3 regions of the Enterobacter bugandensis genome follow, and region 3 is predicted to be linked to each of the others. Evidence: predicted binding sites of a transcription regulator. Region 3 holds the regulator's gene; each other region holds the start of a gene.

Region 1 (10,713 bases), 2.7 Mb from region 3:
GCGCGGTGCCCCAGGCGATCAGCGTCAGCCCAATCGTCGACAGCCAGAACACATGGCGCAGCTGCCGCTCCGCCTGGCCTATCTGCCCTTTCCCGAGACGTTTACCCGTGATGATGGTTGATGCCGACCCAAGGGCGTTACCCGGCAGGTTAATCAGCGAGGCGATGGAGAAGGCGATAAAGTTACCGGCGATAACGTCGGTGCCCATTCCGGCGACAAACATCTGCGTGAGCAGCTTCCCGCCGTTGAACAACACGGATTCAATGCTCGCGGGAATACCAATCCCCATCACTTCCCAGATAATGGCGAAATTAAAGGGCCGGAAGTAGCTCTTAAGCGTAAGACGCAGCGAGGGGGTAATCCCCGTCATCAGCACCCCGATGATGGCCGCCGCACCGATATAGCGTGATATGGTTAATCCCAGCCCGGCCCCGACGAACCCCAGCCCATCCCACGAGAACGCGCCGTAGATCAGCACGCTGCTGATGATGATATTCAGGATATTCATCCCACCGTTGATCAACAGCGGGATTTTGGTGTTACCTGCCCCGCGCAGCGCGCCGCTGCCAATCAACGCGATGGCCGCCGCAGGATAGCTTAAGACGGTCATTTCGAGATAGGTCAGCGCCAGGTCTTTGACCTCGTTCGTGGCTTCCCCGGCGACAAAATCGATAATCTCTTTACCGAAATAGTGGATCACCGCCGCCAGAACAATCGAAAAGAGGGTCATGATCATCAGCGACTGACGTGCAGCCTCGCGCGCGCGTTTGGGATCCAGCTTGCCGAGACTAAAGGCCACCACAACCGTCGTCCCGAGATCGATGGCGGCAAAGAATGACATCACCACCATGTTAAAGCTGTCTGCCAGCCCGACCCCCGCCATCGCCTCTTTCCCCAGCCAGCTCACCAGGAAGGTGCTCAGCACTCCCATCAGCAGAACGCAGGTATTTTCCAGGAAAATAGGCACGGCAAGAGGGGTGATTTCACGCCAGAACAGAACACGATAGCTTTTACGTTTTGCGTACCATGGCGTGCGCACGATCGCCTGGCGCAGAGGGGCAGTGACGTTCAAAATGGACCTTAGCGAGAATAGTTGAAACTCCATTTCAAATGATGGGGGAGAAATGCTAATCCTGCAAAGTATTTTCCTGAAAAAGATGTGTGTATTTACAACAAACTGACGACAGAATCGGCAATCAGTCGATTTTCCCTAAGATCAGGTTTGACAAAAGTTTTTTCGCCGCTAAGATAAGCCTCCACAACGATTCCTCTGTAGTTCAGTCGGTAGAACGGCGGACTGTTAATCCGTATGTCACTGGTTCGAGTCCAGTCAGAGGAGCCAAATTTAAAAAGCCTGCTTTGTAGCAGGCTTTTTGCTTTTCTACAGTAGATAAAATTGTCGGCTTGCGGCTGCGCCTGACCCGACCTACAAATCAGCGGACCGTTGATCGTCAAATAAAAAAGGCCCCCTGTCACCAGAGAGCCTTTTTCACAATTCGCTGCGATTATTCGCTTTTAGCTTCGGCGTTTTTGATTTCGCCCATCACTTTCAGCTTTTTGGAGATGTCGCGACGCTCTTTGGACAGCTCGGCATTTTTGATGATGTAATCATCAACGCGGTCTTCATAGTCGCTCTTCATGCTGGCGATGATGCCCTGAATAGCTTCAACGCTCATGCCCGGCTTGATGTAGTCGCTCAGGTTGTCGAGCAGCAGAACACGTTTCTGGTTGTCACGGATCTTCTTCTCAACGTCCTGGATTTCACGCTGCAGTTTGTTTTTGCGGCGGAACAGGCGGACGAATTCCAGAACATCCTGGAACGAAGGCTTGATAGTTTCCATTTTTACACCCCTGATAATGTGAGATTCGGATTCGTTAAAGCAACCGTTGTAACAATAACCTTACTGACAGCGGCTGCGAATGACAATGGCTATATCGTTTAAAGCTATCATAACCCCAATTGCTGCTGAATCGAAGCAGCAGGCGTCACATCCGCGTTTTATTTGCGCAGCGCCCGACAAATCAGGTGCGATAGCAGTTCAAGCTGTCGCGCCAGCTCCAGGCTCAGCCAGACATAGCCGTGAATGGGCGTTTCCGCCACGTTATCGCCCTGCCGCTCGTTGATTAACTGCTTTAGTTCCGCCACGATTTCATTGAGCCGCTCGCTGTTCGCCAGAACGGGCTGCGGGTTGCCTTCATAGAGCGCATGGGCGATGGTCAGCAGGGTCTGCTGCGTCATCATCTGCGTCTCTTTGAGGGTCTGGGCGTTAAGCATCAACAGATGGCTGGGACGCGTGGCCCAGTGCGCGTTGATTTGCAGTTCAAGCATGCACACCAGATTGCGGCTGACCGTCTGGATAGCTTCGAAAATCGCTTTCTGAATATGGGTCTCTTTACTGGCTGGTACTATCAGGCCGCGCATTTTGACCACGTCGTTGAGGATGGTTTGCAGATGCTTTTCCAGCCGGGGACGCTCAACCAGATTCGGTGAAAACCCCGCCTGGTAAACGCGGTTAAACGCCGTGACGTAGTTAGCCATCTGGATACGCCAGTGCAGAAAAGCCCGCTGCGGCCAGATGCCGGTAAACAGCATGGCGAGCAGCGAGCCCAGAATAACGTCCCCGCTTCGCCACATCGCCGTGGTCATATCCCCTGCTGGCGCGCCGACCACGACCGCGAGAGTGATACCAATCAGCAGCGCCTGATAAGGCCGTTTGCCCAGCGCCAGCCAGCCGCACAGGAACATGGCGGCACCGCACCATGCCAGCATCACTGGAAATGAGATGAGCTCAAGCTTCAGGGCAATCAGCCCCAGGGCAGAGCCAAGCACGGTACCACCTATTCGCTCGAAGGCGCGCGGGACAACGTTTCCCCAAAATGAGATTGGCCCCATCACCACCACCAGCGTGATCAGCGGCCACGTTCCTTCCGGTATATCCAGCAACCTGACCAGTACAAAGGTCAACACGAACGCCAGCGCGATGCGACACCCGTGCACCACGCGGTAATGTTTATATAAGCGAATTTCAAAAGGGGTTAATGATTTGTCGGGACGCACACCCGCTCTCCAGCAACACGGCAAATCACAATTGTACTGTGTTTTCAGCCGGGCGGATCGCTCCCGGCTGAAAAACCCTTCATTAAGCAGGCTTAAACCGTTTTGTGCTCTACCGCGATAAACATTTCAATATCCCAGTAGCCGTCCGCGTTGCCATCATTGAGATAGCGCTCAAAGCAGGGCTTAAGCGCCATCTGGTATTTATTATCCTGCAGCAGGGAATTAAAGAACTGATACCACGGGGTTGCAAAGTCGTAGTTTTCCACGCGCGCCGTCGCCACGGCATAATCACCGGCCGCGATTTCCGTCATCATCACCCCTTCGCTGTTTTCCGGGATGACGAAATCATCCGGTACGGTAACGGCCGTATCGCAGCGCAGTTTTTCTGCCGGAACCTCATCGGGGTTATCGTAATAGACCGCCACCCACTCCAGCGGCTCAATGTGACGCCCGTCTACCCACATGACCAGCTGTTCAAAGCCCTGCTTGACCGTTTTTTCCCACGGCCCAACAAGATGAAAACCCGCAATCTTACGTTTCTGTTGCTGCTTGATGCTGAAGTCCATGCTGCCTCCGATTAGCACTGTATATTTATACACTATAAAGCAGGATTTCTATTATCGGCAAACGAGGAGTGTTTATTATGTGAGCAGACTCGCAACCCTGCCAGTCTGCCCATCAGCGGTTAAAGCGTGTGGTGAAGATAATCGCTCAAGCGTGAGAATACGCCTCCCTTATCAACGGCTTCCAGAGTGACCAGAGGCCAGTGCGCCACGACCTTGTCGCGGTCATAGAGCTGGATCTCCCCGACCCGCTGATGCGCGGCAATCGGTGCTTCCAGCTCTTTTTTATCCAGCACGTATTTGGCTTTAATGTTCGGTACTTCCGCTTTCGGCAGGGCCAGCCAGAAGTCCTGGTCGGTGCCCAGTTTCACCTGTTCTTTATCGCCGTACCAGATACGCTCTGTTCCGACTTTTTTACCGTTATGCAGGATCTGCACCGTATCGAAGTTCTGTTGTCCCCAGTGCAGTAGCTTACGCGCCTGGTCCTCGCGCCCTTTCGGGCTGTCCGCGCCCATCACCACCGCAATCAAACGACGCTGACCGTCCACCGCGGAGGCAATAAGGTTAAAGCCTGCTCCTGAGGTATGCCCCGTTTTCAGGCCGTCCACGTTCATGGTTTTATCCCACAGCAGGCCGTTACGGTTTTGCTGGGTGATGCCGTTCCAGGTAAGACTCTTTTCGCTGTACATATGATAAAACTCTGGCTCACCGTGAATGATGGCCCGAGAGAGCACGGCCAGGTCATAGGCCGAGCTGTGCTGGCCCGGCGCGTCCAGACCGTGGACGGTTTCAAAGTGCGTATCACGCAGGTTCAGCTTCTGCACGTAGTCGTTCATCATCTTCACAAACTGCGGCTGCCCGCCCGCCACGTGATCGGCCAGCGCCACGCAGGCATCGTTGCCGGAATCGACAATCAGACCGCGGCTTAAGTCACGCACGGTGACGCGATCGCCCTCTTTCAGGAACATCAGCGACGAACCGTCAAACACCGGGTTCCCTTTTGCCCACGCGTCACGCCCTACGGTGACAATGTCATCCGGCGAAATGCGATGGCTGTCAATGGCCCGATCCACCACATAGCCCGTCATCAGCTTGGTGAGGCTCGCCGGGTTACGTTGCTGATGTTCGTTGCCCGCCGTTAAAATTTGACCAGTCGTGTAATCCATCAGCACCCAGGAGCCAGCCTGAATGGCCGGAGGCTGCGGCGAAAAATCCAGTGGTTCGGCCGCAAAAGCAGATGAGACACTCGAAGCGAGTAAAGAAACAGCAATAAACAGACGGCGTTTCAACGGTATATCCTCAGGTCATTAAAAATCGATGACCTTTTTACGGGACTTCTGATGTCGTTACCTGGCTTAATTGCAAAAAAATGTGACAGAACGCAGGTTTTACGCGGAAGCGGTCTCGCAAATTTGCGACGCGGCGGCGCTTTTTATTCGGTCTGACCCGCACGATCGTTTACCATAGTGACGTCATTTTTTAACAGGATGGTATTACTGGTGTCTGACTCTGCCGCACGCCCGACTTTTTTATTCCACGACTACGAAACCTTTGGCACGCATCCGGCGCTGGACCGACCGGCGCAGTTTGCCGCCATCCGCACCGATGACGAATTCAACATCATTGGCGAGCCTGAGGTCTTTTACTGTAAACCGGCTGATGACTACCTGCCGCAGCCCGGCGCGGTAATGGTCACCGGGATCACGCCGCAGGAAGCACGGGAAAAAGGCGTTAACGAAGCAGAGTTCGCCCGCCGTATCCACGATCTGTTTACCGTGCCTAATACCTGCGTGGTCGGTTACAACAACATCCGCTTCGATGATGAAGTGACGCGCAATATCTTCTATCGCAACTTCTACGATCCGTACGCCTGGAGCTGGCAGAACCGCAATTCACGCTGGGATCTGCTCGACATCATGCGCGCCTGTTATGCCCTGCGCCCTGAAGGCATTAACTGGCCGGAAAATGAGGAAGGGCTGACCAGCTTCCGGCTGGAACACCTGACGCGCGCCAACGGCATCGAGCACAGCAATGCCCACGATGCGATGGCAGACGTTTATGCCACCATTGCCATGGCGAAGCTGGTGAAAACCGCACAGCCCCGGCTGTTTGAATATCTGCTGAGCCACCGAAGCAAGCAGAAGCTCATGACCCTTATCGACGTACCGCAGATGAAGCCCCTGGTGCATATCTCCGGCATGTTTGGCGCCTGGCGCGGCAATACCAGCTGGGTTGCGCCGCTGGCGTGGCACCCGGATAACCGTAATGCGGTTATCATGGTGGACCTGGCGGGCGATATTTCGCCGCTGCTGGAGCTTGACAGCGATACCCTGCGCGAACGGCTTTACACCCCGAAAAATGAACTCGGGGATCTGCCTGCGGTGCCGGTTAAGCTGGTGCACATCAATAAATGTCCGGTGCTGGCGCAGGCGAACACGCTGCGTCCGGAAGATGCCGACAGGCTGGGCATTAACCGTCAGCACTGCCTGGATAACCTGAAAGTGCTTCGCGATAACCCGCAGGTGCGCGAGAAAGTGGTCGCCATCTTCGCCGAGGCGGAGCCGTTCGTGCCGTCCGAAAACGTGGATGCCCAGCTCTACAACGGCTTCTTCAGCGATGCCGACCGCGCAGCCATGAATATTGTTCTGCAAACCGAGCCGCGTAACTTACCTGCGCTCGACATCACCTTCGCCGATAAGCGCATCGAAAAGCTGATGTTTAACTACCGGGCGCGCAATTATCCCGGCACGCTGGATGAAGCAGAACAGGCGCGCTGGCTGCAGCACCGTCGAAACGTGTTTACGCCAGAGTATCTGCAGCATTACGCGCAGGAGCTTGAGTCGTTATACAACCAATATGAAGGCAACGCAGAAAAACAGATCCTGTTAAAAGCCCTGGTCCAGTACGCGCAAGAGATAGTCTGAAGTGAGATATAAAAAAACCGGAGACAAGGTCTCCGGTTTTTTTTTAAATGTTAAGACTTAAGCAACGTCTTCGTACTGCGGAACCGGGTTACGGAAGCTCTTCGTAACGCAGGCCAGGTACACCAGACCGATACCTGCCCAAATCAGGCCAAGCACCATCGAGCTCTCTTCCAGGTTAACCCACAGCGCGCCCACGGTCAGGGCACCGCACATCGGCAGGAACAGATACTGGAAGTGATCTTTCAGCGTCTTGTTACGCTTTTCACGGATCCAGAACTGAGAGATAACCGACAGGTTAACAAAGGTGAACGCCACCAGCGCACCGAAGTTAATCAGCGCCGTTGCCATCACCAGGTCAAAGTTAATCGCCAGAAGCGCGATCGCACCGACCAGGATAATGTTCATCGCCGGGGTACGCCAGGTTGGATGCACGTAGCCGAAGAAGCTTTTCGGGAATACGCCATCACGACCCATTACGTACATCAGACGCGCAACGCCTGCATGCGCGGCCATACCGGACGCCAGTACGGTGATGGTGGAGAAGATCAGCGCGCCGACCTGGAACGCTTTACCCGCCACATAGAGCATGATTTCCGGCTGAGACGCATCCGGATCCTTGAAGCGCGAGATATCCGGGAAGTACAGCTGCAGGAAATAGGTCGAGAAAATAAAGATCAGACCGCCAATCAGCGCCGTCAGGAAGATGGCACGCGGGATCACGCGCTCTGCATGCTTCGTTTCCTCAGACAGGTTGCTAATCCCGTCGAAACCGGTAAAGGAGAAGCACAGAATCGTCGCCCCGGTAATCATCGGGATCACATGCGCATCACCAGACCAGAACGGTTTGCTGCTCGCCAGGGTGCCCGCGCCTTCGCCGTGGAATACGCCATAGATCACCATGCCAAGAATCACGGCAATCAGGACAACCTGAAGCACAACGATAACGGAGTTAAAGTTGGCAACGGACTTGATGCTGCGCAGGTTAAAGGCCGTCATAAAGGCTACCAGCGCCACGACGAAGATCCACGAGGGAATCGATGGCACCAGCGCTTCAAAATAGATTTTTGCCAGCAGAATGTTGATCATCGGCGCGAACAGGTAGTCGAGCAGCGAAGACCAGCCCACCATAAAGCCAACCGTCGGGCTGATGGATTTCTGGGCATAGGTGTAGGCGGAACCTGCAGACGGATAGCGACGCACCAGTTTACCGTAGCTCAGCGCGGTAAAGAGGATCGCAATCAGCGCAAAGCCGTAAGCCGTCGGCACATGACCGTCAGTGAGGCCCGATACGATACCGAATGTATCGAACAGCGTCATCGGTTGCATATAGGCAAGGCCCATCATAACAACCGGAATCAACGTAAGCGTTTTACGTAATTCCACGCGAGAGGTGTTTGGAGTTGCGTTATGCGACATAGTTATTCTCCTTTACGGTGATAACCGCCACGTAAGCGAAAAATTGCCCCATTTCTTTCTTCCTCAGCGACAACAACTGTCGGATTTTAGTAAATATCTATCCGGTACGAAGCCCGGCCTCTTGGTTTTTAGTTTCGTTTCGTACATGCAAAAAAAAATAACCGACGCCTTTTATATCGTCGATTATTCATTTGGTTGCAGCGGCGGCATTTTGCCCCACATCGGATACAAAAGGCAATACTTTGCAACGCACCGGGTCATTTTCTTTTTTCTAACTGGCTGATTTCTCGGCGCTCCCCTGAGAGTAAACTGCAGCGATAGCACTATTTGCTAAAATTTCGTCCCGCCACCAGGCGCTGGCCAGCCCGGCGGTTTGTTCATTCCAGCCGACCCACACCGATTCGTTACTGCTTTGCGCAAGCACCTGTTTTTCAACAAGCGCACCGCTATCAATAAAGCGCTGCGCCAGATAGCGCGGCAAATAGCCGCAGCCCAGACCGCTAATTTGCAGCTCCAGCTTGGTTTTAAAGTCAAAAACGGTAATGGCCTCCTGCTCATCCAGCAGCTGCGAGGAAACCGCACATTCGGGGCGCGAGCTGTCCCCGACTACTATTGCGCGGTACCCCTTAATAACGCGGCGGTTAAGAGGCTCAGGCTCCTGAGCCAGCGGATGATGGGGCGCCACGGCAAATACCTGCTCCAGCACGCCCAGGCGGGCAAAACCAAAGTCACTCAACTGGGGAGGCTCGTGCAGGGCACCGACAAAGATGTCCGCCCTGCCCTGGGTTAAAGCCTCCCAGGAGCCGCCCAGCACGCCGTTGATGAAAATCAGCCGGGTGACGCTGTGATGCTGATAAAACGCTTCAATGAGCGGCGTCAGTAAAGAAAACGGAAAGGTATCATCCACGCCAATCACCAGCTCATTCTCCCATCCCTGATGGAGCTTGACGGCCTGCTTTTCCAGCTCGCGAACGGTATGAAGAACGTCACGACCTTTTTCCAGCAGCATCTGCCCGGTGCGGGTAAACCGCGCGCGGTGCCCGGTGCGATCGAGGATCTGAATATTGAGGTCGCTTTCCAGTTTTTGAACGGTATAGCTCAGGGCCGAAGGGGTTTTGTAGAGCTTTGCCGAGGCAGCCGCAAAGCTCCCCTCTTTTTCCAGTGCATCCAGAATAATAAGAACATCCAGCAGCGGTTTCATGCTCGCCCCCTTCTGGTGTGCGATTGTCTCCGCTGAGGGTCTTATTCCATGGGCATCACCAGCGGATCGGGATACTGATACTCAAACCCCAGCTCATGGCAAATGCGATTGCCATCAACAATTTTGCCTTTACTTTCGTTCTTTGCCTCACCAAAAACCGGCGGAGCCAACCCAAGCTGGCGTGCCATGAGCGGGTAAAACGTGCTGCGCGCCGGATGAGACGGTGCACATATATTATAGATGTGTCCGCCTTTTGGAGCCTGTAAGAGTAGCTCAATCGCGCCAATAACATCTTCAAGATGCACAAGATTCACGCCATGCTGACCGTCTGGTGCAGTCTTACCGGCAAAGAAGCGCCCCGGATGACGCCCCGGGCCAACCAGCCCCGCCAGACGAACGATATCGACCTGCGTGCCGGGAAGGTTATGCAGCCAGTCTTCCAGCTCTTTCAGGACCTGACCGCTCGCGGTTACGGGACGGCGCTCGGAACTCTCTTTCACCACGCCCTCAGCATCGCCATAAACCGACGTCGAGCTGGTAAAAATTATGCGCGGGACGTGATGCGCCAGCGCGCTGTCGACAATCTCCTGCATCGCCTGCAGGTAGAATGATTCGCCCGGGCCACTGCGCCGTGCGGGTAGCGTAATCACCAGCGCATCTACGTTCATCAGCGTGTCCAGATCGTCCGCATCACACACCAGCTCAGGCTCCAGACGCAGTTCAACGCCATCAATACCGCACATGCGCGCCGCTTCGACCCCATCCCGGGTGGTCTTGCTCCCGGTCACCTGCCAGCCTTTCGCGGCTAATGACATCGCCAGCGGCATTCCCAGCCATCCTAAACCGACAATCGCGACCTTTTTCATGCGAATTCTCCTGACTCTCACTCGTCTTTCATAAGGCTACGCCAGCCCGGCAGAACACACAATTCATAGCATCAATATGAAATGAATTAATGATCAAAAAAAGCCCTTGCAATATGTCGTACAACTGGTTTAGGTTAAAAGACATCAAATGAATAAGCATTCATCGAGAATTTATATGACACGCGTTCAATTTAAACACCACCATCATCACCATCATCCTGACTAGTCTTTCAGGCGATGTGTGCTGGAAGACGTTTGGATCTTCCAGTGGTGCATGAACGCATGAAAAAGCCCCCGGAAGATCTTCTTCCGGGGGCTTTTTTTTGGACCGAATTCAGACAGGTTAAAACAGGTTAACGAGGAATAAAGAATGTTAGATAACTCACGTTTACGCATAGCTATTCAAAAATCAGGCCGTTTGAGTGACGATTCACGCGAACTGCTGGCCCGCTGCGGGATCAAAATCAACCTGCACACCCAGCGCCTGATTGCTCTGGCTGAAAACATGCCGATCGACATTCTGCGCGTGCGTGATGACGATATTCCCGGCCTTGTGATGGACGGCGTCGTTGACCTCGGCATCATCGGTGAAAACGTGCTGGAAGAAGAGTTGCTGACCCGCCGCGCGCAGGGTGAAGACCCGCGTTACTTCACCCTGCGTCGTCTGGACTTCGGCGGCTGCCGC
Region 2 (10,713 bases), 1.8 Mb from region 3:
GGGTCAGGAGCCATCCGTTTTTACCTGCCGATGGACGTGCTGCTGGAAAATGAAAACATCGCCCAGATTGTGGTGGTGGCGAAGGATCTTCAGGCGCGGGATCGTCTGCATGGGCAGTTGAACAGGCTGCTGGCGGCGCAGTTTAGCGACATCATCACGCGCGTGTCGCCCCTGGAGCTTGGGCCGCCCGTCGGCTGGCCAATCAAATACCGGGTGAGCGGGCCTGATTATCGGCAGGTCCGGGCGCTTGCGAACCGTCTGGCCGACGCGATTGGCCAATCGCCGCTGTCGCGCGAGGTTAACCAGACGGCCGGAGAGCCGGAGAGGATCATTACTCTGAAGGTGAATCAGACGGCGGCCAGGGCGGCAGGAATATCGTCAGAAGCTCTCGCCCGCACCTTGAATACCCTCTGGTCCGGCAGCGTTGTCACCTCGGTCAGGGATAACGATCGCCTTGTCGACGTGGTGCTACGGGCCACGGACAATGAACGTCACAGCACCGCCACCCTCTCCTCGCTGACCGTTCAGGGGAATGACGGTAAAAAAATTCCGCTCAGCGCCGTCGCGACGCTGGTCTGGAACGTGGACGATCCGGTCATCTGGCGTCGACAGCGGTTGCCTTTTATTACGGTGCAAACTGACCTCGCGCCGGGGCTGAGGGCCGAAGCGGTATCGGCGGCGCTGCGTCCGGCGATCGACACGCTGCGCGCGGAGCTGCCTGCCGGTTACAGCATAGAAGAAGGCGGCGCGGTTGCCGAATCAGATAAGGGGAACAGCTCCGTTTTTAGCGTTCTTCCGGTGACGCTTGTCATCATGTTGATGCTGCTGATGCTTCAGTTGCGCCGATATTCCCGGATGCTGCTGGCGCTTCTGATGGCCCCGTTTGGTTTACCGGGGATCGTGCTGGCTATGCTGCCCGGCGGCACGCCGATGGGATTTGTCGCGCTGCTGGGCGTCATCGCCCTGGCGGGGATGATCGTGCGTAACGCGGTGATACTGATTAGCGAGGTAGACAGTAATCTTACTCAAGGGATGGCAAACGATGCCGCGATTGTGGCGGCCGCGGAGCATCGGGCCAGACCCATCTGTCTGACCGCCTGCGCCGCCATTCTGGGCATGATTCCGATCTCTCATCAGGTATTCTGGGGGCCAATGGCCTATGCGATTATCGGCGGGCTGCTGGTCGCGACGCTGGTAACGCTGACCGTATTACCCGCGTCGTTTAGCCTGCTGTTACAGTGGGGGAGTCAGCGCAAAGCCGCAGAAGAAAGGTGAGCTGAGGCTCAATCGTTCCCCGGCAGATTACACAGCAGTCAGCGCAAAACGGTTCCTCAGGATCCGGGGGATCTCATCCTCCGTCAGCTGCTGCGGCTAAACTGCGCAAACGAACCCACGCCTCACCTGCTGAATGCCATGAAACAGACTGGCGCGCGGTGTCATGAACTGGCGGGCTCCTCTCCGGTGGCGGTTTTACACTAAACTTTCCAGCCACTCGGTAAAGGCCCGCACCTTGCGGGAGAGATGGCGGTGTGGATAGAGAAGCGACAATTTACGATCCGGGGAGCGATGCTCCGGTAACACTTCAACCAGTTGGCCGCGGTCAATATAGGGCTGCAGAAAAAGATTCATCCCCTGTATTAACCCTAACCCGGCCAGGCCCGCCGCGATGTAGGCTTCGGAGTTATCCACGACCAGCTTGCCGGGCAGCGTTATTTCCGCAATGCCTTCTGGCGTAGTAAACGTCCAGGGTTGAATTTTTCTGCTGTTGTTATTAATCCAGTTGATGGCCTGATGTTTGTATAAATCATCCAGCGTTTCTGGCGTACCGTGTTTTGCCAGCCAGGCCGGGCTGGCACAGGTCGTGATTTTAATGTTCCCGATTTTGCGCGCGACATAGTCACCATCGTCCAGCTCCCCCACTCGCAGCACGCAGTCCAGGCCATCGCGCAGCATATCCCGACGGCGGTCAGAGCTGCTCAGTATGATGTCGATTTCAGGATGCTGCCGATAAAAATCCGGCAGGTTGGGTATGACCCTCAGCGCCGCAAAAGCGATGGGCATATCCACCCGCAACTGACCGTGTATTGCCCGGCCAGTGCCAAACGACTCCAGTAAATCGTCCGCCTGCGCCAGCAGGGGTTTACTTCGGCGATAAAACGCCTCGCCGTCCGGCGTCAGGCTAATCCGCCGCGTTGTTCTCTGCAGCAAACGCGTGCCGCTGTGCTGCTCCAGATGCTGTAACGCTTTGGTGACCGCCGGACGGTGGATCTGCAGATTTTCCGCCGCCTGGGTCAGGCTGCCCGACTCGACAATTTCAATGAAAACTCTAATCGATTCAAAGAGATTTAGTTGCATTGGTTGTCTCTTTTGCCGTCACAGGAATGTCAGGATTGTTACTTATTTTATAACAGTGATGAATCTTTTTGGCTATTTTTCCTAACAATCTTCCGCCCTACACTCTCCTCCATTCAAACGTGAGGAATGTTCTGCTATGAAAAATAACCGTATCTGTCAGATCCTGGGGATCGAAAAGCCTGTTATTCAGGGACCGTTATCCTGGCTTACTGATGCCCGTTTAGTGGCCGCGGTCAGCAATGCAGGAGGACTCGGCGTGCTCGGCCCCAACGCAGGGTTAACCGCCGATACCGCGGTCTCCACGCCGGAAGAAACCGCCGAAAAAATGCGGGAAGAAATTCGCAAAACCAAACGGCTGACCGAAAAACCCTTCGGCGTGAACCTGATCCCCACCGCCGTTAACGACGTCTGGACCGGGCCAATTCTTAAGGTGATAAAAGAGGAAGGCGTCAGGGCCGTGGTGTATACGGGCTATGGTGAAGGCAGCATTATTCCTGCGCTGTTCAATGAGTTAAAAGAGGCGGGTATCGCCATTATCTACCGCGACATCAATCCCACGCCGGAGAACACCCTTCTGGCTGAAAAAATGGGAGCAGACATTATCGTCGCCACCGGTTTTGACGAGGGCGGGACGCTACCCGCAACGGCGCTGGGTACCTTTTCCATCGTGCCGCTGATTGCCGATGCCGTGAAGCATGTTCCGGTGATGGCGGCGGGCGGTATTACCGATCGCCGCACCGCCAGAGCGGCGCATGCGTTAGGTGCGGAAGGCGTGTTTGCCGGTTCGGTCTTTATCAGTACCGTAGAAAGCCGCGTGCCGCAGGAGGTCAAAGAGAAAATTGTTGCCGCCAACGGCCTGGACCTGCTGCTTTTCCGCACCGTCCCTCACTACTATTGTTCTCTCCCCGGCAAGCTGGCGGATAAACTGGCGGCGATGGATAAAGCTGGCGCAAGCAATGAAGCGCTGGGCAAGGCGATGGGAGGATTGCGGGGCCTGCGCCTGGGCATGCTGGAAAATAACACCGATGAAGGTTATATCGCGCTCGGCACGGGGATCGGGAATATCCGCAGCGTGAGAAGCGTGGTCGAGGTTGTCGATGCGTTAACGGTTGAGTAAGCCCTTAACCCTGATGCTATGGACGCTGCACAGGAGCGGCGTCCGTAAACCGTCTTCGGCTCTTTGTCACACATAGCCGCCTTTCATCTCGCTACCGGCAAATCCGCGTACCGCGTCGTATAGGCCGGTGACAGCATCTCCCGCTTCATCGCCCAGGCTTTCTCAATCCCCTGCCCGGCAAACCATATTTTCCCTTTGCCGGAATGATTTAAGCTGTCGATGGTTTGCATCAGCGCGGCGCTGTTGGCGCTCGGGCGGTTATCGTCAAACAAATTCAGCTGGGCAACGCCGCTGCTGAAAAAGTCTGCCAGCATCACCCCCGCTTTCATATAGCGATATCCGTCAAGCCAGATACGACCCAGCGCCTCAGTGGCGGCACGAATGATATCGCGCGAATCATTGGTGGGCGTCATCAGGGTGACGGAAGCCTGATTCCCGTAATAAATTTCGTTGTCGGCATGCGGGCTGGTGCGCACAAACACGCTGATAAAGCGGCAATACTGATGCTCGCCACGCAGTTTTTCCGCAGCACGTTCTGCATAGGCGCAAATGGCCTGATGCATCTCCTCGTACTGCGTAATACGGTGTCCAAACGAACGACTACAGATAATTTGCTGCTTCGTGGGAGTAAACTCTTCCAGATCGAGGCAGGGCTCACCTCGAAGCTCGCGCGCCGTGCGCTCCATTACCACGTTAAAATGTTTGCGGATGACCCAGGATGACGCTTCCGCCAGCTCCAGCGCCGTGGTTATCCCCATCGCGTTAAGCTTTTTCGTGATGCGTCGTCCTACGCCCCACACCTCCTCCACCGGAACCTTTGCCAGCAGCTTACGCTGCCGTCCACGATCCGAGAGATCGACCACGCCACCGGTGGCTGACCACCGCTTCGCCGCATAGTTGGCCAGCTTCGCCAGCGTTTTAGTCGGCGCAATCCCGACGCCCACGCTTAAGCCTGTGTTTTTAAAGACCTGCGTACGCATCTGATGACCGAATGCTTCCAGCGAGATGCAGTTGCTGACACCCGAAACGTTCACAAATGCTTCATCGATGGAGTAGATCTCAATGGCCGGCGCGAGATCGGTCAGCGTCTGCATCACCCGGCTGCTGAGATCGGCATACAGCGCATAGTTGGAGCTAAAGACGTAAACCCGCGACGGATACCCCTTCTCTTTGAATTTAAAATAGGGCTCCCCCATTTTTATGCCGAACTGCTTTGCCTCCCGCGACAGCGAAATAATACAGCCGTCGTTATTGGACACCACCACGATGGGCTTACCCACCAGATCGGGGCGAAACACCCTCTCGCAGGAGGCATAGAAGCTATTCACATCAACCAGCGCGAACATGTTTATGCGTTTTGAGCGTATGAGTGACGACACCGAAGATTTGCAGCTCCTCTTCGGACTGAAAGGCGATCGGCTGATAGCGGGCATTACGCGGCAGCAGCCGCAGAACCGGGCGGGTCTGTAGCTCTTTCACCGTAAACTCGCCGCCGACCGACGCCACAACAATGTCCCCGTGCTCGGCATTTAACGAGCGGTCTACCACCAGCAGATCGCCGTCGCTAATCCCTGCGCCGATCATGGAGTCCCCGCTCACTTTGATAAAGTAGGTCGCACTGGGGTGCCTGACCGCCAGCCGGTTAAGATCGAGACGATCCTCCACATAATCCTGCGCAGGGCTTGGAAAGCCACAGGCAACACGCTCAAGATATAAAGGTAATTCAATAAGTTGCTTTGGATGATAAGAAAAGAGAGTGTCCATAAATGCCTTTCCCGCCAGATACTGTATATAAACACAGTATTACGGATTACGGCACAGGATCAAGGTCATTTCCGACAAAGACCGCAAACGCGTTGAAGTTTGAGCGGATTTAATTTAGCAACCTCTCCTGCTGGCGATCGCAGATGGGCCAACCAAAAGTCATAAAAAAGTCATTAGAAAACACTTCAAAATCACTTTATGTGAAAAAAGATCATAAAATCACTATGCAAACACTATTAATTGACTTCGATATCAGAATGACGCATATTTTAGGGCACGAATTATCAAGACTTTTGGAGGACGTTTTCTATGCCAGCCCGTGACTATCCCGACAAGCGAGTTGCCCGCGGTTTAGCAAAGGAGGCCGATCTCAGGATGTTGAGCGCCCGCATTGAGCCTGACCTGATGGAATACATCAGAATCACCGCCTTTGAGACGCGAAAAAGCAAGCAGGAAATTGTGGCAGAAGCGTTAGCGCTTCACAGACAAAAAAGTCAATGCGGAGTCTGAGCAGGCAAAGCCTGGAAGTGTCCTTCCGGCTTTGCCCATGCTGTGATTAACCCATCAGCGCATTCAGTTTTTCAAGTGCTTCAGGCGGCAATTGCACCTCTCCCGCCGCGAGGTTTTGCCGCAGATGCGCCACGGATGACGTGCCGGGGATCAGCAGGATGTTCGGCGACCGTTGCAGCAGCCATGCCAGCGCAACCTGCATCGCCGTTGCGCCCAGGGAATCCGCGACGGCCTGCAGGCCGGTGGACTGCAGTGGCGTGAAGCCTCCCAACGGGAAGAACGGCACATACGCAATCCCCTGCTGCGCCAGTAAATCCACCAGCGCATCGTCGCCACGGTTCACAATGTTGTACATGTTCTGCACGCAGACGACCTGCACCATCTTCCGCGCTTCCGCCACCTGCGTGGCCGTGACGTTGCTCAGACCAATGTGGCGTACCAGCCCCTGCTGCTGTAATTCTGCGAGGGTGGAAAGCGGTTCAGCAATCGATCCTTCTGCCGGGCCGTGTGCGCTAAACATGATCCGCAGGTTCACCACGTCCAGCACATCCAGCTTCAGGTTGCGCAGGTTGTCATGCACCGCCTGGGTCAGCTCCTGCGCGGAAAAGGCCGGCAGCCAGGCCCCTTTGTCATCGCGACGGGCACCGATCTTGGTGACGAGGGTAAGATCGTCCCGGTAAGGATGAAGCGCCTCGCGGATCAGCTGGTTCGTCACATGCGGGCCGTAAAAATCGCTGGTATCGATATGATTCACACCCGCCGCCACGGCTTCGCGCAGCACGTCCAGCGCGGCCTGTTTATCCTTCGGCGGGCCAAATACGCCCGGCCCGGCAAGCTGCATTGCCCCGTAGCCCAGTCGTTTAACCGTTCGCGTTCCTAGCGCGTACGTCCCGCTTTTATCAATGCTGCTCATGTTAACCTTCCTCATAAAATGATCCGGATTTACAACAGGTTCCTGACCGAAGCCCTAAGTTAAGCGCGAGTTAAATTAAAGTTTAAATTCTATACGACGATAGTATGGGTGTACCTCTGCATCTTTTCTAACGGACGACCGCTATGCTGAAAAATCTGCACGTGATTACCGGAATTATCTTTGCCCTCACCATATTCTGTCTGCTGCAAGTTGTCACGGGAGGGTTGTTCTACTCTGCCGTCAGCAACGATCGCCATAACTTCCAGAACTCCGGCGTGCTGAATGCCCAGCAGGAAAGCCTGAGCGACAGCGTGAACACGCTGGTGAAAACGCGCGTTACCGTCACCCGCGTGGCAATCCGCTACCTGAAGAACCAGCGCGACCCGGCATCCCTTGCCGCGATTAACAAACTGCTCGGCACCGCAGGCGACTCGCTGGCTAAAGCTGAAGCCTATAACAAAGAATGGCAGAAAATGCCGCAGGTTAACGGCCAGAATGCGGCGTTAACCGACGAGATGCAGAAGTCATGGAATCAGATGCACGAGGTGATGCGTTTGTCGATTGAGTATCTGCGTGCCGACAACTACCAGGCCTATGGCGATCTGGACGCTCAGCAGGCCCAGGACGACATGGAAGCGGTCTATAACCGCTGGCGCGCCGAAAACAACACGCTGCTGAAGGCGGCAACCGAAGAGAACCAAAGCAGCTTCACGCAGATGCAGTGGACGCTGGCAGCCATTTTCCTGGCCGTTATCGCCGTGCTGGTGGTGATCTGGCAGGGTTTACAGCACCTGCTGTTAAAACCGCTCAACGCCATCATGAACCATATTCGCGCCATTGCGGGAGGCGATCTGACGCAGGATATCACCCTCTCTGGCCGCAATGAGATGGGCCAACTGGCGGCTGGCCTGCACGAGATGCAGCAGTCGCTGGTGACGACCGTCAGCGCCGTACGCGGCAGCACCGACTCCATCTACACCGGCGCGGGTGAAATTGCCGCAGGGAGCAACGATCTCTCCGCCCGCACCGAAGAGCAGGCCTCCTCGCTCGAAGAGACAGCCGCCAGCATGGAAGAGCTGACCGCAACGGTTAAACAGAACTCCGATAACGCCCGTCAGGCGACGCTGCTGGCGAAGAATGCCTCTGAAACAGCGGCTCGCGGCGGCCACGTCGTGGATAACGTGGTGCGCACCATGAACGAAATTGCCGACAGTTCGCAGCAAATCGCTCATATTACCGGCGTGATTGACAGCATTGCGTTCCAGACCAACATTCTGGCGCTTAACGCCGCGGTGGAAGCCGCGCGCGCAGGCGAGCAAGGCCGCGGGTTTGCGGTTGTCGCCGGTGAAGTTCGTACGCTGGCCAGCCGCAGCGCGCAGGCGGCCAAAGAGATCAAAGGGCTTATTGAGAACTCCGTCAGCCGGGTGAACACCGGTTCTGAGCAGGTCAGCGAAGCGGGCGCGACCATGAAGGAGATTGTCGCCGCCGTCACCCGCGTCACCGATATCATGGGCGAGATTTCGTCCGCATCGGATGAACAGAGCCGCGGAATTGAGCAGGTGAGCCTGGCCGTGTCGCAGATGGACAGCGTAACGCAGCAAAACGCCGCGCTGGTGCAGCAGTCCGCCACGGCGGCAGCGGCGCTGGAAGATCAGTCCGAACAGCTGCGTCAGGCCGTGGCCGCGTTTCGTCTGAACGGTAAAGCAAACGCCACCGCCCCGCGCCCGGCCAACGTTAAAACACCGCAGCTGCTGCGTCCGGCAACGGCTAACGCCACCCCCGACAGTAACTGGGAAACCTTCTAAGCCTCAGGCGGGCGAAGATATCGCCCGCTAACGGCTACGCTTGGCGTGCCGTTCCCAGTTCTCCTGCTTCGCGTCGTCGGATTTTCGCAGGGAAACATAGCAAGCCCCGCTGCCGCCGTGATGCGGCAGCGCCACGCAGAACGCCTGCACTTCCTCGAACTCGGTTAACCAGCGTGCCAGATAGCTACGCACCACATTAGGATGCGAATTTTGCTCGCGCCCTTTCCCGTGGATGATGATGAGGTTACGTAATCCGTCACGACTGGCCTGGCGAATAAAGGAATACAGCATCTGGCGGCAGCGTTCAGCGGGCTGACGCAACAGATTTAAGCTGGCCTGTCGGGAGTATTTACCCGAACGCAGCTTATCAATAACGCCCTGCTGGACGCCTTCGCGCTGGAACGCCAGCGGCTCGTCAAGCGGCAATAGCTCAAGGAAACCCAGGGTCAGAAAGTTGTCGAGCTGTTCGGTATCGATGTCCTGGCGAGCCCGGGTATTACGGCTTTGCTGCCAGTGGATATCGGTGCAGCGTTTCAGGGGCTGGACATCCTCCATGGCGTCAAGAAAAAGGGATTTGTCGTCAGGGTTCATGGAAATCCTCCGGCTACATCTGGGCTTGTACTATACCTGCGCCAGACAGGTGTCTCAATAACCCTTAGAAGATGAGGCACGAGATAAATATTAACCCGATGAATATATATAGTCATTATAAAATGTACTTAAACCTGACTTAACTAAAACCCCAACAACAGTAAAATAGGTGATTTGCGTTAAATTTTTCTAAAATCAGTCATTCACCTTCCTTTCATTTTTCGGGAAAGGTGTTATAACTAAATTTACCTGCCTCATGGATATAATACCCAGGACTTGCGAAAGGACGCACTGCTGTGTGTACTATAGGGTCTGTCTGATGTCGGGCAGACTCTGTTTTTTTATTATGCGACATTCACTCTGAAACTATTTTCCTCGCCTCCCTTCTGAATTGCGTAATTAATGATTCGGCAAGCGGAGTTTGACGAGAATCCCGGCGCTGAATTAAATAATATGCGGCTTTTGGAAGCGACTCGGCAACCGGAAGAATGACCAGACGGTGCGCCAGCAGCGGATCACAGCCTAACTCCTGCGGAAGGATACTTAAAAAATCACTTTGTGCAACAAGGCTAATGCAGGAAGAAAAGGTTTCGCACACTACGCCAATCCGCGGTATTTGCGAGCGGTGGCTAAATAGATCTTCTAATTGTTTATAATAACTTCCCCGCGGCGTTGGCATTGTCCAGTTATAATGCAGCAGATCGTTAATGGATGTTGCCCCTGTCGCCGGATGCCCTTCCCGGCAAAATACCGCAAACGGTTTTTCGAAGAGTTTTTCAAACGTAAATTCATGGTCGTAAGGCCCCTGATAATAGGTGTTAATGGTGAAGTCCAGTTCGCCCTGGCGTAATTCATTGATCATCGACACCAGCTGCCCTTCCATAATTCGCACTTTAACCTGCGGGTGCTGGGCGTGAAAACGGGTGATGACGGCGGGCATCAGGCTGCGTGACACGCTGGCCCCCATCCCGATATTGATCTGCCCGGCCAGATCTCCCTGCCGCTGGCGAATGTCATCCTGCGCCGCACGCAGCTCTTCCAGAATCAGCCTGGCGCGCTGGTAAAACCCTTCCCCGCACTCCGTCAGCGCAACGCCTTTACTCCGGCGAACAAAAAGCTGCGCCGCCATGCCCTCCTCCAGCTCTTTGATGGATTTGGTCAGCGCCGGCTGCGAGAGATTCAGCGTCCGGCTGGCACCGCGAATGCTGCCCTGACGCGCCACTTCAACAAACGCCCGGATTTGATGAAATTTAATCTGAAATGACATAGCCCAACCGATAACCGTTGTTTATCAGAGTAAAGAAACTGTCATCTACTTTAATGGAAAGGGATGTGCGAGGGTAATTCCTGAACGGTTAAAACTGTGAAAAAACGGTTAGTGATAAGTAAAAACTATCATGACGTGAAGCAGTTCACATTTTTTAATGATGACAGGAACAGATATGGACACACTGGCGCAGTACATCCAGACATTAGCCCCCCAGATGATCGCATGGCGTCGCGATTTTCACCATTTTGCGGAATCCGGCTGGGTAGAGTTCCGTACCGCCTCAAAGGTCGCGGAAATCCTTGACTCCCTGGGCTACGAACTGGCGATGGGTCGCGACGTGATCGATGCCGAAAGCCGTATGGGGCTGCCCGATGACGCCACCCTTTCG
Region 3 (10,713 bases):
ACAGCTGGTGCTGTCCCCGGACGCGCGTGAAGGTTCCCTGAAAGTGCATCAGGATATGGAGCTGTACCGCTGGGCGCTGGCGAAAGACGAGCAGTCCGTGCACCAGATTGCCGCCAACCGCCGCGTCTGGATCCAGGTGGTGAAAGGGGAAGTGTCTATCAACGGCACCAAAGCCACCACCGCCGATGGTCTGGCCGTCTGGGATGAGCAGGCGCTCTCCGTGCACGCCGACAGCGAAAGCGAAATCCTGCTGTTTGACCTGCCTCCGGTCTAAATAATTTCTCAACCTTCCCTTTAAACGGGGAAGGTTGAGCTTTGTCCGTGATAAACTGAGCAAATCTCTCACTTCAAGATTTCTCAGGACGATGAAAAAGAAACGCCCCGTACTTCAGGATGTCGCCGATCGCGTCGGTGTGACCAAAATGACGGTCAGCCGTTTTTTACGTAACCCGGAACAGGTTTCCGTGGCGTTGCGTGGCAAGATTGCCGCCGCCCTTGATGAACTGGGTTATATTCCCAACCGCGCCCCCGATATTCTCTCCAATGCGACCAGCCGTGCGGTGGGCGTTCTGCTTCCTTCCCTGACCAACCAGGTTTTCGCTGAAGTTCTGCGCGGCATTGAAAGCGTCACCGATGCGTTTGGCTACCAGACCATGCTCGCTCACTATGGGTACAAGCCGGAACTGGAAGAGGAACGTCTTGAATCAATGCTTTCCTGGAACATTGACGGCCTGATTTTAACCGAACGTACCCACACTGCCCGCACGCTCAAAATGATTGAAGTCGCCGGTATTCCGGTGGTGGAGCTCATGGACAGCCAGTCGCCATGCCTCGACATCGCCGTTGGGTTCGATAACTTTGAAGCGGCTCGTCAGATGACAGCGGCGATCATCGCCCGCGGTCATCGTCATATTGCCTATCTGGGTGCGCGTCTTGATGAACGTACTATCATCAAACAGAAGGGATACGAGCAGGCGATGCTCGACGCAAATTTAACCCCGTACAGCGTGATGGTGGAGCAGTCCTCATCTTACACCTCGGGTATTGAGCTGATGCGTCAGGCACGACGCGAGTATCCGCAACTGGACGGTATTTTCTGTACCAACGATGACCTTGCGGTCGGTGCAGCGTTCGAATGCCAGCGTCTGGGGTTGAAGATCCCTGAGGATATGGCGATTGCCGGCTTCCACGGCCACGATATTGGTCAGGTGATGGAGCCGCGTCTGGCGAGCGTTCTGACACCGCGTGAACGCATGGGCCGCATTGGCGCAGAACGCCTGCTGGCGCGCATTCGTGGAGAGACGGTTACCCCTAAAATGTTAGATTTAGGTTTCACCTTGTCACCGGGTGGATCTATTTGAACTGACAAATTTGAAGTAGCTCACACTTATTCACTTCGCGCACGTTTGGATATTGCTTCTCTTTTGCCCCAGCAGGACAATGTTACCGATAACTGTTACCCGTAACAATTGACTGAGGGACACCCTTTGAGCACGACTAATCACGATCACCACGTTTACGTCCTGATGGGCGTGTCCGGTAGCGGTAAATCTGCCGTGGCGAGCGAAGTGGCGCATCAACTTCAGGCTGCGTTTCTTGATGGTGACTTCCTCCATCCGCGCAGCAACATCATGAAAATGGCTTCCGGCGAGCCGCTGAACGACGACGACCGCAAACCGTGGTTGCAGGCGCTGAATGACGCCGCGTTCGCGATGCAGCGCACCAACAAAGTTTCCCTGATCGTCTGCTCCGCGCTGAAAAAAACCTACCGCGACCTGCTGCGCGACGGCAATCCGAACCTCTCGTTCATCTACCTGAAAGGCGATTTCGGGGTGATTGAAAGCCGTCTGAAAGCGCGTAAAGGCCACTTCTTTAAAACCCAGATGCTGGTGACGCAGTTCGAAGCGCTTCAGGAGCCGGGTGAAGATGAAAAAGACGTCTTAGTGGTTGATATCGATCAGCCGCTGGAAGGTGTTGTAGCCAGCACCATCGAGGTCATTAACAAAAGGCAGTAAGTTTTGAGTACATTAACGCTAGTTTTGACAGCAGTGGGTTCGGTATTGCTGCTGCTGTTTTTAGTGATGAAGGCGCGTATGCACGCCTTCGTTGCTTTGATGGTGGTTTCTATTGGTGCAGGTCTCTTTTCCGGTATGCCGCTCGACAAGATCGCCGCGACGATGGAAAAAGGGATGGGAGGCACGCTGGGCTTCCTGGCGATTGTGGTCGCGCTGGGCGCGATGTTTGGCAAGATTCTGCATGAGACGGGCGCGGTCGACCAGATTGCCGTCAAAATGCTCAAATCCTTCGGGCACAGCCGCGCGCACTACGCGATTGGCCTGGCCGGTCTGATTTGCGCACTGCCGCTGTTCTTCGAAGTGGCGGTGGTGCTGCTCATCAGCGTCGCCTTCTCCATGGCGCGCCATACCGGCACTAACCTCGTGAAGCTGGTCATTCCCCTGTTTGCGGGCGTGGCGGCGGCTGCGGCGTTTCTGCTGCCCGGGCCTGCCCCTATGCTGTTGGCCTCCCAGATGCACGCGGACTTTGGCTGGATGATCCTGATTGGCCTGTGTGCGGCCATCCCGGGGATGATTATCGCCGGTCCGCTGTGGGGCAATTTCATCAGCCGTTACGTTGAGCTGCACATTCCGGACGACATCACCGAGCCGCACCTGGGCGAAGGCAAAATGCCGTCATTCGGCTTTAGCCTTTCTTTGATCCTGCTCCCGCTGGTGCTGGTGGGCCTGAAAACCATCGCCGCGCGCTTTGTGCCGGTCGGTTCTGCCGCGTACGAATGGTTTGAGTTCATCGGTCACCCGTTCACGGCGATTCTGGTGGCGTGTCTGGTGGCGATTTACGGCCTGGCGATGCGCCAGGGTATGCCGAAAGACCGCGTGATGGAGATCTGTGGTGCCGCGCTGCAGCCTGCGGGTATTATCCTGCTGGTGATCGGTGCCGGCGGCGTGTTCAAGCAGGTGCTGGTGGATTCCGGCGTGGGCCCGGCTCTGGGTGAAGCACTGACCGGAATGGGCCTGCCGATTGCGGTAACCTGCTTCGTGCTGGCTGCGGCGGTGCGTATCATTCAGGGGTCTGCAACCGTGGCGTGCTTAACCGCCGTGGGTCTGGTGATGCCGGTAATTGAACAGCTCAACTACTCCGGTGCGCAGATGGCCGCGCTGTCTATCTGCATCGCGGGCGGTTCGATTGTCGTCTCGCACGTTAACGACGCTGGCTTCTGGCTGTTCGGCAAGTTTACCGGTGCGACCGAAGCGCAAACGCTGAAAACCTGGACGCTGATGGAAACCATCCTCGGCACCACCGGGGCCATTGTCGGGATGATTGCCTTTACGCTGCTCAGCTAAATGCAATGATTTAACAAGGCAAAAAAGGCCCGGTAGCGTCATCGCTTACCGGGCCTTTTTTATTATCCAGGGCATCAGGCCGGGCCATAACCCGGCATTGTGTTACTCGCCCTGCGTCGCGCTCTCAATCGTCAAGCGCACATCCGACGTAATCAGTTCAGCCAGCATCTGGTAAACCTTCAGCGTCTCTTCTGGCTCGGCATCGCCCGTATCGCTGATGAAGCCTTCGTCACGCAGCGTCAGCACCAGCGAGCTGAAGACCGCTTTGTCGAAGAATTCCGGGGCGTTAATGCCGTGCAGAACGGACAGGCGCTGCGCCAGCGTCCGGCTCTCTTTCTCCAGCGTGCCGCGGTTGATCGACGGGTTCGCGCTCAGCAGCCAGAACGTAATGGCGTAGCGCTGCAGCGTTTCGCGCGCACCGGCCGCCAGCAGTTGCAGGGTACGGGAGCGTGACGGATTGATGTGCAACTCGTCGTTCGCAACGGTGATCAGCCCCTGACGGCGCAGCTCTTCCGTCAGTTTATCCAGCTCAACGGCCAGTTCTTCCTTGCTCCAGCGCAGGAATAGCTCCGCTTTAAGCATTGGGTAGAGCGTCTCAACGTGGCGCAACAGCTCCTGACGTGAAATACGGCGATGCTGGGTGATAATGGCCGCCATGAGCGACGGCAGCATCAGCATATGAGCGATGTTGTTGCGGTAGTACGTCATCAGTACGGCCTGCTCGCGCGGCAGAATGATGATATCGCCGATCGTATCTTTCTCGACTTCGAACTTGTTCATCTGCAGCGCGTGATCGATAAGCTCGCTGGCGGTAGCAGAAGGGGCTGTCGAATCAACCGAGTATGGCACGTTGCGCATCATGTCCAGATAGCAGTCCAGCTGCTCCGTGAGCTGTTCACGGGTCAGGGAACGCTGACGTGAAGCCAGCAGCGCCGTACAGCACAGGTTCATCGCATTGGCCGCACCGGCGTTGTTAATGCGCACCATCAGTTCGGACGCGATACCGTTCACCGTTGGCGTCAGCCAGGCCGGACGCACCGCTTCGATAGGATCGATAGACTCGCGCCAATCCGGAACATGATGGTTCAGATACGTCATCAGCGGCATCGGCTCGCCAAAGTTTACGTAGCCCTGACCCAGGTTGCGTAACTTGCTCAGGCCGCGCAGCATCTGCGGCAGGCTCTCTTTTTCTTTGGTCGCACCGCGCAGCTCTTTGGCGTACGTGCCAACTTCCATCACGTGCTCATAGCCAATGTAAATTGGCACAAGCGTGATTGGACGCGTACCGCCGCGCAGCATCGCCTGAATGGTCATCGACAGCGTGCCGGTCTTCGGATCGAGCAGACGACCGGTACGGGAGCGCCCGCCCTCAACGAAGTACTCTACGGAGTAGCCGCGGCTGAACAGCTCGCCTAGATACTCGCGGAACACGGTGGAGTAGAGCTTGTTGCCCTTGAAGGTACGACGAATAAAGAACGCGCCCAGGCGGCGGAAAATCGGGCCTGCTGGCCAGAAGTTCAGGTTAATACCGGCGGCAATGTGCGGCGGTACCAGTCCCTGGTGATAGAGCACGTAGGAGAGAAGCAGGTAGTCCATGTGGCTGCGGTGGCAGGGGACATAGACAATCTCATGACCATCGTGCGCCAGCTGACGTACACGCTCAGCGTTATGCACGTTGATGCCCTGATACAGGCGGTTCCAGGTAAAGCCGAGAATACGATCGGACAGGCGAATCATCTCGTAGGAGAAGTTCGCTGCGATCTCTTCCATCAGCGCAATGGCGTTCTGCTGGGCTTTCTCATGGGAAATTTTCTTGCTGCGCGCTTCGTCTTCAACGGCGCGGGCGATCGCTTTGGAGGCCAGCAGCTTGTTGAACAGGTCCTGACGCGCCGGAAGACGTGGCCCTACGGCCGCCAGGCGCTGACGGGCGAAGTGCATACGTGCCACGCGCGCCAGTTTTTGCGCGATGATCTTGTCAGTGCCGTGCTCGTCCGCCATTCGGCGAAGGGAGACGGAAGGGGAGAAGCGCACAAAGCTGTCGCGTCCCAGCCAGGAGACCGCGAAGAATTTCTGGATGCCGTTAAGCATGCGCAGCGGCGGGTTCTCTTCGCCTTTTTCGCGGCCCGGACGGCGACCAAACATCACCGATACCGGCACCATCTGTACATCCAGGTCAGGATTGCTGCGGTGCAGGTCGAGATAGTCGTGGAACAGCTTGATGGACTCTTCTTTCGGTGTGTAATAGGTAAACACGCGCGGCCCGCCGTGAATGAACACGTAGCGCGGCAGCAAAGTGCCGTCAACTTCCAGTGGTTCAAGTGGATCGGGTAAATCATGCGCCAGACACTGGGCACGGAGCGTTAGCAGGTCTGCCTTAGAGTTATAAGGCAAAACGTACATAATAGGGCGCGACGTATCGAGCCCCAGTTCCAGCGCGGGTTCTGCTGGGATAGACTTGCTTTTTACCAGTATGCTTAATGGTAAATTAAGTAATTTGTAGTAAATTCGTGGCCAGCCGGACATAAACGATGTAAAGCCTCTGGTTAATAATGCAATTGCGGCGCAAGGATAACAGAAAGCGCGCAAAATTTCTGTTGTTACCCGTCATACTTCAGGCGGCAGCGAAACGCGCTGCAGCTCCTGTTACTGACGCTCTTTTTTAAAAAAGGTTCTTTTAATGGCCAATAATACCACTGGGTTGACGCGTATCATCAAAGCCGCCGGCTATTCATGGAAAGGTTTCCGTGCCGCGTGGGTCAATGAAGCTGCTTTTCGCCAGGAAGGTGTCGCCGCTATCGTCGCGGTTATCATCGCCTGTTTCCTTGATGTAGATGCCATTACCCGCGTGCTTCTCATCGGTTCCGTACTTCTGGTGATGATAGTGGAAATTCTCAATAGCGCTATTGAGGCCGTGGTCGACCGGATCGGCTCTGATTTTCACGAGCTCTCTGGCCGCGCGAAAGATATGGGCTCCGCCGCTGTCCTGCTGGCGATTATCACCGCAGCCATTACCTGGGTCACGCTGCTTTGGTCACATTTCCGATGATGCTCGAGGAATAATTAAGTCCCTGGTTTTTTGTGCAGTTTTTGGTTCCAAAATCGCCTTTGACTGTATATACTCACAGCATAACTGTATATACACCCAGGGGGCGGAATGAAAGCATTAACGACCAGGCAGCAAGAGGTGTTTGATCTCATTCGGGATCATATCGGCCAGACGGGTATGCCACCCACGCGTGCGGAAATCGCGCAGCGTCTGGGTTTCCGTTCTCCGAATGCTGCCGAGGAACACCTGAAAGCGCTGGCGCGTAAGGGTGTGATTGAGATTGTGTCAGGCGCGTCGCGTGGTATCCGCCTGCTGGTGGAAGAAGAGACGGGCATTCCGCTGATAGGCCGCGTTGCTGCAGGTGAACCGCTGCTGGCACAACAGCATATTGAAGGTCACTACCAGGTCGATCCTGGTATGTTCAAGCCGAGCGCTGATTTTCTGCTGCGCGTTAGCGGGATGTCGATGAAAGACATCGGCATTCTTGATGGCGACCTTCTGGCCGTTCACAAAACGCAGGATGTGCGAAACGGCCAGGTGGTGGTTGCGCGCATTGATGACGAAGTGACCGTTAAGCGCCTGAAAAAACAGGGTAACACTGTTCAGCTGTTGCCCGAAAACAACGAGTTCACCCCGATTGTGGTCGACCTCCGCGAACAGAGTTTCTCTATTGAAGGTCTGGCTGTTGGCGTGATTCGTAACGGCGAATGGCTGTAATCTCTTCCTGACAGGCTACGCTTCCGCTGTAGCCTGCTTCATTTACCCTTCCCGGTATCTCTCATGTCACTGCTGACGGCATCTGATAAGGCATTGTGGCGTCTTGCCCTGCCGATGATTTTCTCCAATATCACCGTGCCCTTGCTGGGTCTGGTCGATACGGCCGTTATTGGTCATCTCGATTCCCCTGTTTATCTTGGCGGCGTGGCGATTGGCGCGACGGCAACCAGCTTCCTGTTTATGCTGCTGCTCTTTTTGCGTATGAGTACTACCGGGCTCACGGCACAGGCGTATGGTGCGAAAGATCCGTTACGTCTGGCGCGTGCGCTGGTGCAGCCGCTGATCCTGGCGCTTGGCGCGGGGGTACTCATTGTTTTACTGCGCACGCCCCTGATAGACTTTGCGCTCCATGTTGTTGGTGGCAGCGAGGCGGTACTGGAGCAGGCGCGTCGCTTCCTGGAAATCCGCTGGCTCAGCGCGCCCGCTTCGCTGGCAAACCTGGTTCTGCTGGGTTGGTTACTGGGTGTGCAATACGCCCGTGCGCCAGTGATTTTGCTGGTCGTGGGAAACCTTCTCAACATTGTGCTCGATCTCTGGCTGGTGATGGGCCTGCATATGGACGTGCGCGGGGCGGCACTGGCGACGGCGATTGCCGAATACGGAACCTTACTCATTGGGCTGTGGATGGTCTGGCGCGTGATGGCCCTGCGCGGGATATCCCTCGTAATGCTGAAAACCGCATGGCGCGGCAATATCCGTAAACTGCTGGCGCTCAACCGTGACATCATGCTGCGCTCGCTTCTGCTACAACTCTGTTTTGGCGCATTGACGGTTTTTGGTGCCCGTCTTGGGCCTGAGATCGTCGCGGTGAATGCGGTCCTGATGACATTGCTGACGTTTACCGCCTACGCGCTGGATGGCTTCGCCTACGCCGTTGAGGCGCATTCCGGGCAGGCGTACGGCGCGCGGGAAAGTGGCCAGCTTAGGGATGTCTGGCGGGCAGCCTGTCGACAAGCGGGACTGGTCGCGCTGGCGTTTGCACTGATTTATGCCTGTTTTGGCCGTGACATTATTGCATTACTCACTTCGATCCCGGCTTTACGTGAACTGGCGGACCACTACATCGTCTGGCAGGTGATCTTGCCGGTGGTGGGGGTGTGGTGTTATCTGCTGGACGGCATGTTTATCGGTGCGACGCGCGGAGCGGAAATGCGCAACAGTATGGCGGTTGCGGCGGCGGGGTTTGGTTTGACGCTGCTGACGCTTCCGTGGCTGGGTAATCACGGTTTGTGGCTGGCGCTTGCGGTCTTTCTCTCCCTGCGCGGCCTCTCGCTTGCCTTTATCTGGCATCGCCACTGGCAAAATAATACCTGGCTTCCTTCCCGTCACGATATATCGTGACGGTTAAAGATTCCGAATATGAAATCAACTGCCGAATCCTCAACTACAATTATTATCACGTCCAGCAGAAAAGAACGTAACGGACGTTACGACCCGACGCTTAACTAAGAGGACACGATGATGAATAAAGACGAAATCGGCGGCAACTGGAAGCAGTTCAAAGGTAAAGCGAAAGAACAGTGGGGTAAGCTGACTGATGACGATATGACCGTCATTGAAGGCAAGCGCGATCAGCTTGTCGGTAAAATTCAGGAACGTTACGGCTACGCGAAAGATCAGGCGGAAAACGAAGTCAAAGACTGGGAAACCCGTAACGACTACCGCTGGTAACGCTGAATAACCCACAGAGGCGGCTTAAGAGCCGCCTTTCTTTTGCTGCTAACGCGGCTTTTTCTTTATCAGAATTGAGTGGTCGTGCTGACACGCATCCTGATGTCGACAGGCTTCCACCTCAACGCATGCAGAACACAGCCCGTGCGCTTCAATCACGTTATGACGCAGGGCAAAACCCATTTTTGCCGCCAGCGTGTGCATAATGTCCTCTACGCCTTCCGCTCCCTCTTCTTTCACTACGCCGCAACGATCGCAGATAAACATGGCCGATGTATGCGTTGGCTGATCGAAAAGATGGCACAGGACATAGCTGTTTGTGGATTCAACTTTATGCACAAACCCTTGTTCCAGCAGGAAATCCAGCGCGCGATACACCGTGGGCGGTTTAGCCTGCGGCTCGCTTTCGCGGAGCAGGTCGAGTAGATCGTAGGCGCTGATCGCCCCCTGTTGCAGGCTCATCAGGCGCAAGACTTCAAGGCGCTGCGGGGTCAGGCGCACATTGCGTTGCGCGCACAGCTTTTCGGCCTGCGCTAACAGCTCTTTTGTGGACTTATCCATTTAGCACCTCGGATGTTCTGGGAGATAAAACCCTCACTTTATCATGTTCTGGCAAAAACACCGATATCCGCCAGGCTGTGCTATACCTGACGCATCGCAAACCGGGAATGTAACAATGAAAAAACCAGACTGTATCAAGCACTGGCGCGACGTAGAAAGGCCAGATGACGCCACCTACCCCGACAGTAACGAGCTTTTTTCCATCGGATCGCCGCTGGCGCGCAGCCTGGGCCTCAGGCGTATAGGCATTCATCATGAACGTTTACCACCGGGACGTCGGACGTCCTATCCCCATGCGGAAAGTGACGAAGAAGAGTTTATCTACGTGCTTGAGGGCTATCCTGAAGCCTGGATTAATGGCTATTTGTGGAAACTCGAACCCGGAGACAGCGTGGGCTTTCCCGCCGGAACGGGGGTGTGCCACACCTTTATCAACAACACAGAGGAAGAGGTTCGGCTACTGGTGGTGGGGGAGGCCAACAAGAAGCACAACCGCATCTACTATCCGCTCAATCCGGTTTATGCCGCCACGCGGGAAGATCGCTGGGTAGACCATCCGCCACAGTTTTTTGGGCCGCACGATGGAAAACCTGGGAAAAAATAATTTCCTCTTCTATAAATATTGAGGGCCGTCACAAATTACAACAGGCCGTAAGGAAGTTTTACTTAGGGAATGAATTAGCGGGTCTTTTTATCTTTATTCACAGCAATAGTTCGCGCCTGTTTGGGGGATAACAGACAGGGGTTATTTCATAACAGACTATAAGACGGGCATACTGTGAAAAAACATTTTAAATTTTCGGTGGTTAGCATCGCTGTCTCCTTGTTTATGGCAAATCAGGCGGGAGCAGCCAATACCTGGACAGAATCACGTAGCGACGCGATGGGGGGCACCGGCGTTGCTTCGGGCAGTTATGGCAGTGGGGCGTTAATCAACCCCGCGCTGCTGGCAAAGGCAAAGCCGGACGATGACGTGACGGTCATTTTGCCGTCCGTTGGGGTGCAGGTAACGGATGAGGACAATCTTCAGGATGAGATTGATACCATCAACGACAAAATCAATCACTACAAGGATGTGGTTGATAATCTTACGCCAATTCAGGTCATCACTAATCCTTTAGGCTCCATCAACCAGTTCCAGGGCGCGGCCAAAGATTTGGCTGATGAGCTGGACTATCTCAAGGGCAAAACCGCTCGCGCGACGGCAGGGGCAGGGCTTGCGGTGAGTATACCTAACGATGTGCTTTCCGTGGCCTTTATGGCGAAAGGGTACGCCCATGGCCGGGTAAGTTCGTCTAT

What was found. Region 3 encodes LexA, which represses DNA repair genes until DNA is damaged. Its sites were predicted from a motif close to TNCTGTATGTACATACAGNA; they were not measured.
Region 1: the regulator LexA is predicted to act here: its motif matches at 3,640-3,659, upstream of sbmC (DNA gyrase inhibitor SbmC).
Region 2: the regulator LexA is predicted to act here: its motif matches at 5,256-5,275, upstream of umuD (translesion error-prone DNA polymerase V autoproteolytic subunit).

What each region holds. Positions count from the first base shown of each region.
Region 1 covers NZ_LT992502.1:3,049,508-3,060,220, forward strand. The annotation lists gene emmdR (multidrug efflux MATE transporter EmmdR) at 1-1,105, opposite strand, end outside; tRNA gene DG357_RS14845 (tRNA-Asn) at 1,267-1,342, shown strand; gene DG357_RS14850 (DUF496 family protein) at 1,506-1,841, opposite strand; gene DG357_RS14855 (FUSC family protein) at 2,000-3,058, opposite strand; gene sbmC (DNA gyrase inhibitor SbmC) at 3,151-3,624, opposite strand; gene dacD (serine-type D-Ala-D-Ala carboxypeptidase DacD) at 3,744-4,910, opposite strand; gene sbcB (exodeoxyribonuclease I) at 5,109-6,545, shown strand; gene plaP (putrescine/proton symporter PlaP) at 6,603-7,961, opposite strand; gene yoeI (membrane protein YoeI) at 7,951-8,013, opposite strand; gene DG357_RS14885 (LysR substrate-binding domain-containing protein) at 8,233-9,162, opposite strand; gene DG357_RS14890 (SDR family oxidoreductase) at 9,204-10,028, opposite strand; gene hisL (his operon leader peptide) at 10,204-10,254, shown strand; His leader region at 10,230-10,353, shown strand; gene hisG (ATP phosphoribosyltransferase) at 10,399-10,713, shown strand, end outside.
Region 2 covers NZ_LT992502.1:2,078,420-2,089,132, reverse strand. The annotation lists gene DG357_RS10265 (efflux RND transporter permease subunit) at 1-1,275, shown strand, start outside; gene DG357_RS10260 (LysR family transcriptional regulator) at 1,471-2,355, opposite strand; gene DG357_RS10255 (NAD(P)H-dependent flavin oxidoreductase) at 2,492-3,472, shown strand; gene umuC (translesion error-prone DNA polymerase V subunit UmuC) at 3,556-4,818, opposite strand; gene umuD (translesion error-prone DNA polymerase V autoproteolytic subunit) at 4,802-5,236, opposite strand; gene DG357_RS10240 (hypothetical protein) at 5,546-5,746, shown strand; gene DG357_RS10235 (aldo/keto reductase family oxidoreductase) at 5,793-6,659, opposite strand; gene tcp (methyl-accepting chemotaxis citrate transducer) at 6,803-8,464, shown strand; gene smrA (DNA endonuclease SmrA) at 8,492-9,055, opposite strand; gene DG357_RS10220 (LysR family transcriptional regulator) at 9,411-10,322, opposite strand; gene DG357_RS10215 (M20 family metallo-hydrolase) at 10,498-10,713, shown strand, end outside.
Region 3 covers NZ_LT992502.1:313,461-324,173, forward strand. The annotation lists gene DG357_RS01515 (pirin family protein) at 1-274, shown strand, start outside; gene gntR (gluconate operon transcriptional repressor GntR) at 366-1,361, shown strand; gene gntK (gluconokinase) at 1,488-2,015, shown strand; gene gntU (gluconate transporter) at 2,019-3,359, shown strand; gene plsB (glycerol-3-phosphate 1-O-acyltransferase PlsB) at 3,462-5,882, opposite strand; gene DG357_RS01540 (diacylglycerol kinase) at 6,037-6,405, shown strand; gene lexA (transcriptional repressor LexA) at 6,514-7,122, shown strand; gene dinF (MATE family efflux transporter DinF) at 7,186-8,523, shown strand; partial or broken gene DG357_RS23280 (hypothetical protein) at 8,520-8,594, shown strand; gene DG357_RS01555 (CsbD family protein) at 8,644-8,853, shown strand; gene zur (zinc uptake transcriptional repressor Zur) at 8,902-9,414, opposite strand; gene DG357_RS01565 (cupin domain-containing protein) at 9,530-10,018, shown strand; gene traF (conjugal transfer protein TraF) at 10,244-10,713, shown strand, end outside.